One region of the Pantoea sp. X-Soil-ISGK-421 genome, then DNA from elsewhere that is predicted to be linked to it. Evidence: predicted binding sites of a transcription regulator. Region 1 holds the regulator's gene; the other holds the start of a gene.

Region 1 (4,436 bases):
ATAATGGCGTAGAGCTCTTCGTCGCTTTGTGCCGCACGTAAACGACGGCAGACGGTTTTATCCGCCAGACGTTTGGCCACTAGCGAAAGCGTGTGCAAGTGGGTCTTACACTGGTCCGCTGGCACGAGCAGAGCAAACAGCAGGTCAACCGGCTGATTATCTACCGCATCAAAGGCGATGGGTTGATCAAGGCTGATAAACACGCCTACAGCACGTAACGTGTCCTCTTCCAGCTTGCCATGTGGAATGGCGATGCCGTTGCCGATACCGGTACTGCCCATACGTTCGCGGGTCAGGATGGCTTCGAAAAGCGTCTGGTGTGGCAGATTGAGCTGCTTCGCTGCCAGCTCGCTGATAATTTCCAGCGCGCGTTTTTTGCTCTGGCAGTGTACGCCGCTACGGGTACAGTCCAGCGAAAGGACCGAGCTCAATTCCAGTGTTAGATCGTTGTTCATCATCGTTTCACTTGCGAGTTCACTGTGCCGTGAGGTTCAGGCAATTGATTTCATTGCCGTTCGCCCGTTGGCGCTTGCGCAGATGACAAAACGGGGCGGTAATATCCGCCCCATTTTTGCTCTAAGTGCCGAATCAGTCGGCACTCTGCAAGCGTGAAGGTTAGTGTTTTTTCAGTTTGTCTTTGTGTTTGGTCAGCTGACGGGAAAGCTTATCGATTAACCCGTCGATGGCCGCGTACATATCTTCCGCTTCCGATGTGGCGTGCAGCTCCCCGCCGTTGACGTGCAGTGTTGCATCCGCAATCTGCGTCACCTTCTCTACTTTTAGAACAATATAAACCTGATTGATACGATCAAAATAGTGTTCCAGTTTGGCAAATTTGCTATTTACAAATTCACGCAGAGGTTCGGTTATCTCAACATTAAGTCCGGTAAGGTTTAGCTGCATAGGTCTTCCTTCTTCGTTCGGTCAAACCAATTGCTTACGCTGGTTTGATGGCGGTATCGATAAAGACTCGCGATATTTAGCAACCGTACGTCGCGCTACCATGATGCCCTGTTCGGATAACATGGAGGTCAGTTTGCTGTCGCTCAAGGGTTTTGCGGGATTTTCCGCCGAGATTAATTTTTTCACCAGTGCACGAATCGCCGTAGAAGAGGCTTCGCCACCGCCTTCGGTGTTGACGTGACTGGAGAAAAAATACTTCAGTTCAAAGATGCCACGCGGGCTGTGTAGATACTTCTGCGTGGTGACGCGGGAAATGGTGGACTCATGCATATCAACAGCCTGAGCAATGTCTGCCAGCACCATTGGACGCATATACTCCTCACCCTGCTCAAAAAACGCCTGCTGCTGTTCAACGATACAGCGTGTCACTTTCAGCAGCGTATCGTTACGGCTCTCCAGGCTCTTAATCAGCCACTTGGCTTCCTGTAAGTTGCTGCGAATAAACTGATTATCGCTGTCATTACGTCCTGCTCCGCCCATCGCAGCATACTGCTGATTGATTTTCAGGCGCGGCATGCTGTCGGAGTTGAGTTCAACCGTCCAGCGCTTGCTGATTTTACGAACCAGCACATCGGGAATGACATATTCGGGTTCGCTGGTATTGATCGACTGGCCTGGGCGCGGATCGAGCGACTGAATCAGCAGCATCGCGTCCTTAAGCACTTCTTCCTTGAGACGCGTCACGCGCATCAGGCTGCGGAAGTCATGATTGGCCAGCAGATCGAGGTGTTCACTAACAATCAGACGTGCTTCAGCCAGCATCGGCGTTGCGGCGTCGTATTGCGATAGCTGTACCAGCAGGCAATCACGTAAATCGCGTGCACCCACGCCGACCGGATCGAAACGCTGCACGCGTTTGAGCACGGCTTCTACTTCTTCCAGCGCCAGCTCTTCATCGCCAATACTGTCATAAATGTCTTGTAAGCTGACGGTGAGATAACCGGTGTCGTCAATAGCATCAACGATTGACGTGGCAATCGCGCGATCGGTATCAGTGAACGGTGTTAACTCAACCTGCCACATCAGGTAATCCTGCAGCGATTGGGTGGTTTCGCCCTGATAGATGGGCAGTTCGTCGTCCTGGTAATCGGTGCCCGTGCCTGAAGGTGTTCCAGCGGTGTAGATTTCGTCCCAGGTTGCGTCGAGAGGAAGCTCATCGGGCATTTCTTTCTGTTCAAGTGCCTCGCGCGTGTCTAAAGAATCACTTTCCTGATCCTGAAATTCGCGTGCGTCGACTTCTTCATGCAGATCGGTTTGCTCAAGCAGCGGATTGCTTTCCAACGCCAGTTGCAGTTCTTGCTGGAGTTCAAGCGTAGAAAGTTGCAGCAAGCGAATTGCTTGCTGCAACTGTGGAGTCATCGCCAGCTGTTGGCTGAGCCTGAGTTGCAAACCTTGCTTCATAATTCGGTAAGAATTTCCTAAGCAAACGTAGGGTGTTACAACACCTTATCAGAGTCTGAACTCTTCGCCCAAATAAACACGCTTAACCTGCTCATCTACAAGAATTTCATCAGGCGTGCCATGGGCAATCAAATGTCCCTGGCTGACGATATAAGCGCGTTCACACACCGCGAGGGTTTCACGCACGTTGTGGTCAGTAATCAGCACGCCAAGGCCGCTGTCACGCAAATGCTCGATGATTTTCTTGATGTCGATAACCGAGATCGGATCAACACCGGCAAATGGCTCATCCAGCAAGATAAATTTAGGATTAGCGGCCAGCGCGCGCGCAATTTCCACACGACGACGTTCACCACCCGATAGCGCCTGGCCCATGCTGTCTCGCAGATGGGCGATATGGAACTCCTCCATCAGCTCGTTGGCACGATCCTGACGCTGCTCTTCCGTCAAATCATCACGAATCTGCAGAACTGCCATCAGGTTGTCGTAGACGCTCAGGCGGCGGAAGATCGAGGCTTCCTGCGGCAGATAGCCGATGCCGCGACGCGCGCGCGCATGCAGAGGCAGAATGCTGATATCTTCATCATCAATCACAATGCGGCCCGCATCGCGCGGCACAATACCGACCACCATGTAAAACGTGGTGGTTTTACCGGCACCGTTTGGACCCAGCAGGCCGACAATCTCGCCGGACTTTACCTGCAGGCTAACATCTTCCACCACGCGGCGGCCTTTGTAGGCTTTCGCCAGGTTCTCAGCGATTAGTGTAGCCATAGCAATCAGTTACTCTTTTTAGGGCTCGCGGACGAACCGTTTTTGTCCTGCAGCTGCGACGGTACCAGAACGGTGGTCACGCGCTTGCTCTCACCCTGGCTGAAGGCCTGCATCTTCTGCTCTTTCACCAGGTAAGTGATGCGGTCGCCTTTGATATTGCTGTCCTGCTGCTGAATAAAGGCATTACCTGTCAGCTCAACAAAATCATTCGCCAATTCGTAATGCAGCTTACTAGCATGCCCTTGCACTGGCTTGCCGCTGTCCTGCATCTGATAGAAGGTGGCTGGCGTACCGTAAGCATCAACGATGGTTTTTTTACTGTCACCGCCCGGACGGGTGACCACCACTTTATCGGCGGTAATCTTGATGGAACCCTGAGTCACAATCACGTTGCCGGTAAAGGTCGCGACGTTGCCCTGTAAGTCCAGCGCCTGGTTGACCGAGTCAATATTCACCGGTTTATCGGAATCGCCGGTTAACGCCAGCGCAGGCAGGCTCGTTGCCAGCAGCGTAGTCACCAGCAATAACTTAAGGCTATTTTTTTTCATTTTGAATTTCATAGGAAGTTTTGACCTTTTCAAGCAGCTCAGCATGTTTCGTCCGTAAATTGCCGCGCATTTTCATGCCAGTGGAATTAAAACTGCGGCCAAAAAGGGTGACTTGATCGTCAGATGTCACATCCTGGGTGACCAGATTAACCTGAGCGTTATCGGTAAGGATGCGCTCAAGCTGTGAATCCTGGGTCAACGAATTAACCACAACGTTACCGTATAGATAAAGCATACGATCTTTAGTCAGCTTTGCCTTATCAGCGCGTACTGACCATGTTGCCACTTTATTTTCGTCATACGTGGTCATCACCGGATTATCAAACCAACTTATCTCATCGGCAGCAAAGTAGGTCACTTTATCCGAGACCAGTTTATAGCCCAGCGCACCCGTAGGGTTATACACCACCGTATTCGATTTCTCGCTGGTATAGGTCGGGGCTTGATCGTTGGTCGCCATCGGCGTTTTGTCGTCATCCTGGTTGGTGAGATTCCAGCCGATCAGCACTAAGGCGATCAAGGCCAAAATCAGCGTCATCCAACGCCTGCTCTTACTCATATTGATTGCCCTTTGGCATCCTCAAACTTGTTTTGCGCCATCAAAATCAGATCGCACAACTCACGTACTGCGCCGCGCCCGCCCGCGATGCGGGTAACATAATGCGCGCGCGGCAGCAAAATTGGGTGAGCATCGGCAACGGCAACACTTAAACCCGCCTGCGCCATTACCGGCCAGTCGATCAAATCATC
Region 2 (4,436 bases), 3.5 Mb from region 1:
CGGATGGAGCTATCGTCATCGACGATCCAGACTATCCCTCGTTGCATAGAAACCTCACTGGCGAATAGGCAGATAAACCGAGAATTCGGTATGACCTGGCCAACTGTTAAATTCTATTTTTCCTGAATGCTGATCGATCAGGCTACGGGCGATGGACAGACCTAAACCGGTACCGCCTTCGCGTCCGCTTACCATCGGATAGAACAGGGTATCTTGTAGCTGGGCCGGAATTCCTGGGCCGTCGTCTTCAATATCAATACGTGCGACCAAACGGTAGCGCGTGCCGTGCAGCGTGAGCTGGAAGGCAGTTCGGGTGCGAATCACAATGGTGCCGCCTGCATCGCCTAAGGCTTGCAGCGCATTACGCACCACATTCAACAGCACCTGTTCAATCTGGTCGGGGTCGTGCGGCATTTCCGGCAGGCTTGGGTCGTAATCACGCACCAGTGAAACATTTTCCGGCAACTCCATCGACACCAGATTCACCACGCGTTCCGCCACCTGATGAATGCTTTGCGTCACGTGCAAACCCGGTTGCTGCGGACCTAACAGACGATCGACCAAATTACGCAGTCGGTCGGCTTGCTCAATGATGATGCGCGTATATTCATGCAGAGAAGGATCGGGTAATGCGCGGGTAAGCAGTTGCGCGGCACCCCGTAATCCTCCCAGCGGATTTTTGATTTCATGCGCCAGACCGCGGACTAAATCGCGGGCAGCCACCTGCTGAGCATGCTGAATTTGTTCCTGGCTAAGACGACGTTGATTATCCATCGGCGCCATTTCCAACAGAATAAAGCCATCTGGTAAGCGCTGTGCCGTCAGCGACATAATGTGCGCCCGGCCATCGACCACTAACGTGACTTCGCTATCGGTAAAGCCCTGGCCAGCTCCGAGACTCTCGCTCATCACCTCAATATTCAGCGAAAAATAGCCGGTTAATTCCGGTAATGGCGTGCCGAACAATTTACGTGAGCTTTGCGCCAGTAATTGCTGCGCCGCCGGATTGGCGTAATGGATAACTAAATCGTTATCGACCAGCAAAATACTGTTGATCAGAGAGTTGAGAATCTGCCCCGCGTCGGGCAGCGTGCCAGTTGCCATACAGCGTTCCTCTGCACTAATTTAGTGCATTATAGCCTTTCAGGACGGAAATCTGTGCTTCGTACCCTGTATGCGCGGAGAAAAAAGCCCATCCGGAGATGGGCTAAAGTTTCCACGGCAATATAAAATCTTCGGCGTCTTTTACACCGCCGCTGCGTTGGCTGCACTCGTTGACCCGAGTCACTGAATTATCTCAGCTCTCCGGGATTGTCTCGATTGCCGCCTTGCGGCGATGAAAACCCGCGAATCTTTAATGCTGATTAAACGCTGTAATACAGTTCGAACTCAACCGGGTGCGGAGTCATACGCACGCGGTCAACTTCTGGCTTGCGCAGTTCGATGTACGCATCGATCGCGTCATCAGTGAACACGCCGCCACGGGTCAGGAACTCGCGGTCTTCATTCAGTGCGTTCAGGGCTTCTTCCAGAGAACCTGCAACTTTTGGAATCTCAGCTTCTTCTTCCGGCGGCAGGTCATACAGGTTTTTGTCCATCGCATCGCCAGGGTGGATCTTGTTGATAACACCATCAAGACCGGCCATCAGCAGCGCGGTGAATGCCAGGTATGGGTTAGCCGCTGGATCCGGGAAGCGCGCTTCGATACGACGTGCTTTCGGGCTAGCAACCACTGGAATACGGATAGAAGCAGAACGGTTACGGGCAGAGTAAGCCAGCATAACGGGGGCTTCGTAGCCTGGAACCAGACGCTTGTATGAGTTGGTGGTTGGGTTCGCGAGGGCGTTGATCGCTTTAGCGTGCTTGATGATACCGCCGATGTAGAACAGAGCAGTTTCAGACAGGCCGCCGTACTTGTCGCCAGAGAACAGGTTCACGCCGCCTTTTGACAGGGACATGTGGCAGTGCATACCAGAACCGTTATCGCCGAACATTGGCTTAGGCATGAAGGTTGCCGTTTTGCCGTACGCGTGAGCAACGTTGTGCACCACGTATTTGTAGATCTGAATTTCGTCAGCTTTTTTAGTCATGGTGTTGAAGCGGGTTGCCACTTCGTTCTGACCAGCAGTGGCGACTTCGTGGTGATGTGCTTCAACCACCAGACCCATCTGTTCCATGGTCAGACACATGGCAGAACGGATGTCCTGCGCGGAGTCAACCGGTGGCACTGGGAAGTAACCGCCTTTCAGACCTGGACGGTGACCTTTGTTTCCGCCTTCATACTCTTTACCGGTGTTCCATGCGGCTTCGATATCATCGATAGCAACGTGTGAACCTGAGGTAGAAGAACCGAAGCGGATGTCATCGAACAGGAAGAACTCTGGTTCTGGTCCAAACAGCACGGTATCCGCGATGCCTGAAGAACGCAGGAACTCTTCTGCACGTTTAGCAATGGAGCGTGGGTCACGATCGTAGCCCTGCAAAGTGCCTGGCTCAAGGATGTCGCAACGGATGATCAGGGTCGAGTCTTCGAAGAACGGATCCATGACTGCAGTGGTTGCATCCGGCATCAGCACCATGTCTGATTCGTTAATGCCTTTCCAGCCACCGATGGAGGAGCCATCGAACATTTTGCCTTCTTCGAAGAAGTCAGCGTTAACCTGGTGAGCAGGGATAGTAACGTGCTGTTCTTTACCTTTAGTATCGGTAAAACGCAGGTCAACAAACTTAACTTCATGCTCGTTCATCATCGAGAGAACGTGTTCAGCGGACATACTCAACTCTCCTGGAAATGGTCATTATCGTCATGGTGAGAGAACTTCGTTGCCGGGAATGTGTCTCGACTGCTGACCATTCCTAACCAAAGATCTCGGCAAGCTCTTTCAACCGTTTTATAACTGTCGTTTTCGCTTAAAATATATAAAGCGAATTCTGTGCCAACTTTATGACAATGGCGAAAATGGCGCTACAATGCGCTCTTTCGTGAGTCGAAGGCTGCACCAGGATGGATTGCATGCATTGTTATGGTGCATCACTGGTGAACATAAGCACTATATTGGTGCAAATTGCCATCGCAGTGCAGATTAATGCACCGTAAATGGTGCTAAAAACCAGCGCTACGAGAAACTTTCGGCGAAATCTGTGATCATGTTCAGTCTTCCGCTTAATCCGTGTACAATACCGCGTTATTTCTATAATGCCTGAGGCAAAGCTGTGATCGAAAATTTGCGTAACATCGCCATCATCGCGCACGTTGACCATGGTAAGACCACCCTGGTTGACAAGCTGCTACAACAGTCCGGTACTTTTGATGCTCGTACCGAAGCGACTGAGCGCGTAATGGACTCCAACGATTTGGAGAAAGAGCGTGGGATTACCATCCTCGCAAAAAACACCGCCATCAAATGGAATGACTACCGTATCAACATCGTTGATACCCCAGGACACGCCGACTTCGGTGGTGAAGTGGAGCGCGTCATGTCCATGGTGGATTCGGTGCTGCTGGTTGTAGATGCGATGGATGGCCCTATGCCGCAAACCCGCTTCGTAACCAAGAAAGCATTTGCTCATGGTTTGAAGCCGATTGTGGTTATTAACAAAGTTGACCGTCCGGGCGCGCGTCCTGATTGGGTTGTTGATCAGGTATTTGACCTGTTCGTTAACCTGGATGCGACTGACGAGCAGCTGGACTTCCCGATCATCTTCGCTTCGGCGCTGAATGGCATCGCGGGTCTGGAACATACCGACATGGCTGACGACATGACCCCGCTGTATCAGGCGATCGTCGACCACGTTTCTCCACCTCAGGTTGAAGTTGAAGCTCCACTGCAGATGCAGATCTCGCAGCTGGACTACAACAACTATCTGGGCGTGATCGGTATCGGCCGCATCAAACGCGGTACCGTTAAGCCGAACCAGCAGGTCACTATCATTGATAGCGAAGGCAAAACCCGTAACGGTAAAGTCGGTAAAGTGCTGGGCCACCTTGGTCTGGAGCGTATCGAAAGCACCCTGGCGGAAGCGGGCGACATCATCGCGATCACCGGTTTGGGCGAGCTGAACATCTCTGACACCATCTGCGACACGCAGAATGTGGAAGCGCTGCCAGCCCTGAGCGTCGACGAACCAACCGTAACCATGTTCTTCAACGTGAACACCTCACCGTTCTGCGGTAAAGAAGGTAAGTTCGTGACCTCGCGCCAGATCCTGGAGCGTTTGAACAAAGAGCTGGTACACAACGTTGCACTGCGCGTTGAAGAAACTGAAGATTCGGATGCATTCCGCGTTTCCGGTCGTGGTGAGCTGCACTTGTCAGTGCTGATCGAGAACATGCGTCGTGAAGGTTTCGAGCTGGCGGTATCCCGTCCGAAAGTTATCTTCCGTGAGTTCGAAGGCCGTAAGCAGGAGCCATTCGAAAACGTTACCCTCGACATCGA

The links. The regulator sigma-54, encoded in region 1, starts transcription at its own class of promoters, with help from an activator protein. The targets are predictions, from matches to a motif close to GTTGGCACANNTTTCGCTNT.
Region 2: the regulator sigma-54 is predicted to act here: its motif matches at 2,922-2,941, upstream of glnA (glutamate--ammonia ligase).

What each region holds. Positions count from the first base shown of each region.
Region 1 covers NZ_AP035979.1:519,230-523,665, forward strand. The annotation lists gene ptsN (PTS IIA-like nitrogen regulatory protein PtsN) at 1-455, opposite strand, end outside; gene hpf (ribosome hibernation promoting factor) at 616-903, opposite strand; gene rpoN (RNA polymerase factor sigma-54) at 925-2,364, opposite strand; gene lptB (LPS export ABC transporter ATP-binding protein) at 2,413-3,138, opposite strand; gene lptA (lipopolysaccharide ABC transporter substrate-binding protein LptA) at 3,144-3,698, opposite strand; gene lptC (LPS export ABC transporter periplasmic protein LptC) at 3,673-4,245, opposite strand; gene kdsC (3-deoxy-manno-octulosonate-8-phosphatase KdsC) at 4,242-4,436, opposite strand, start outside.
Region 2 covers NZ_AP035979.1:4,018,491-4,022,926, reverse strand. The annotation lists gene glnG (nitrogen regulation protein NR(I)) at 1-47, opposite strand, end outside; gene glnL (nitrogen regulation protein NR(II)) at 55-1,104, opposite strand; gene glnA (glutamate--ammonia ligase) at 1,365-2,774, opposite strand; gene typA (ribosome-dependent GTPase TypA) at 3,214-4,436, shown strand, end outside.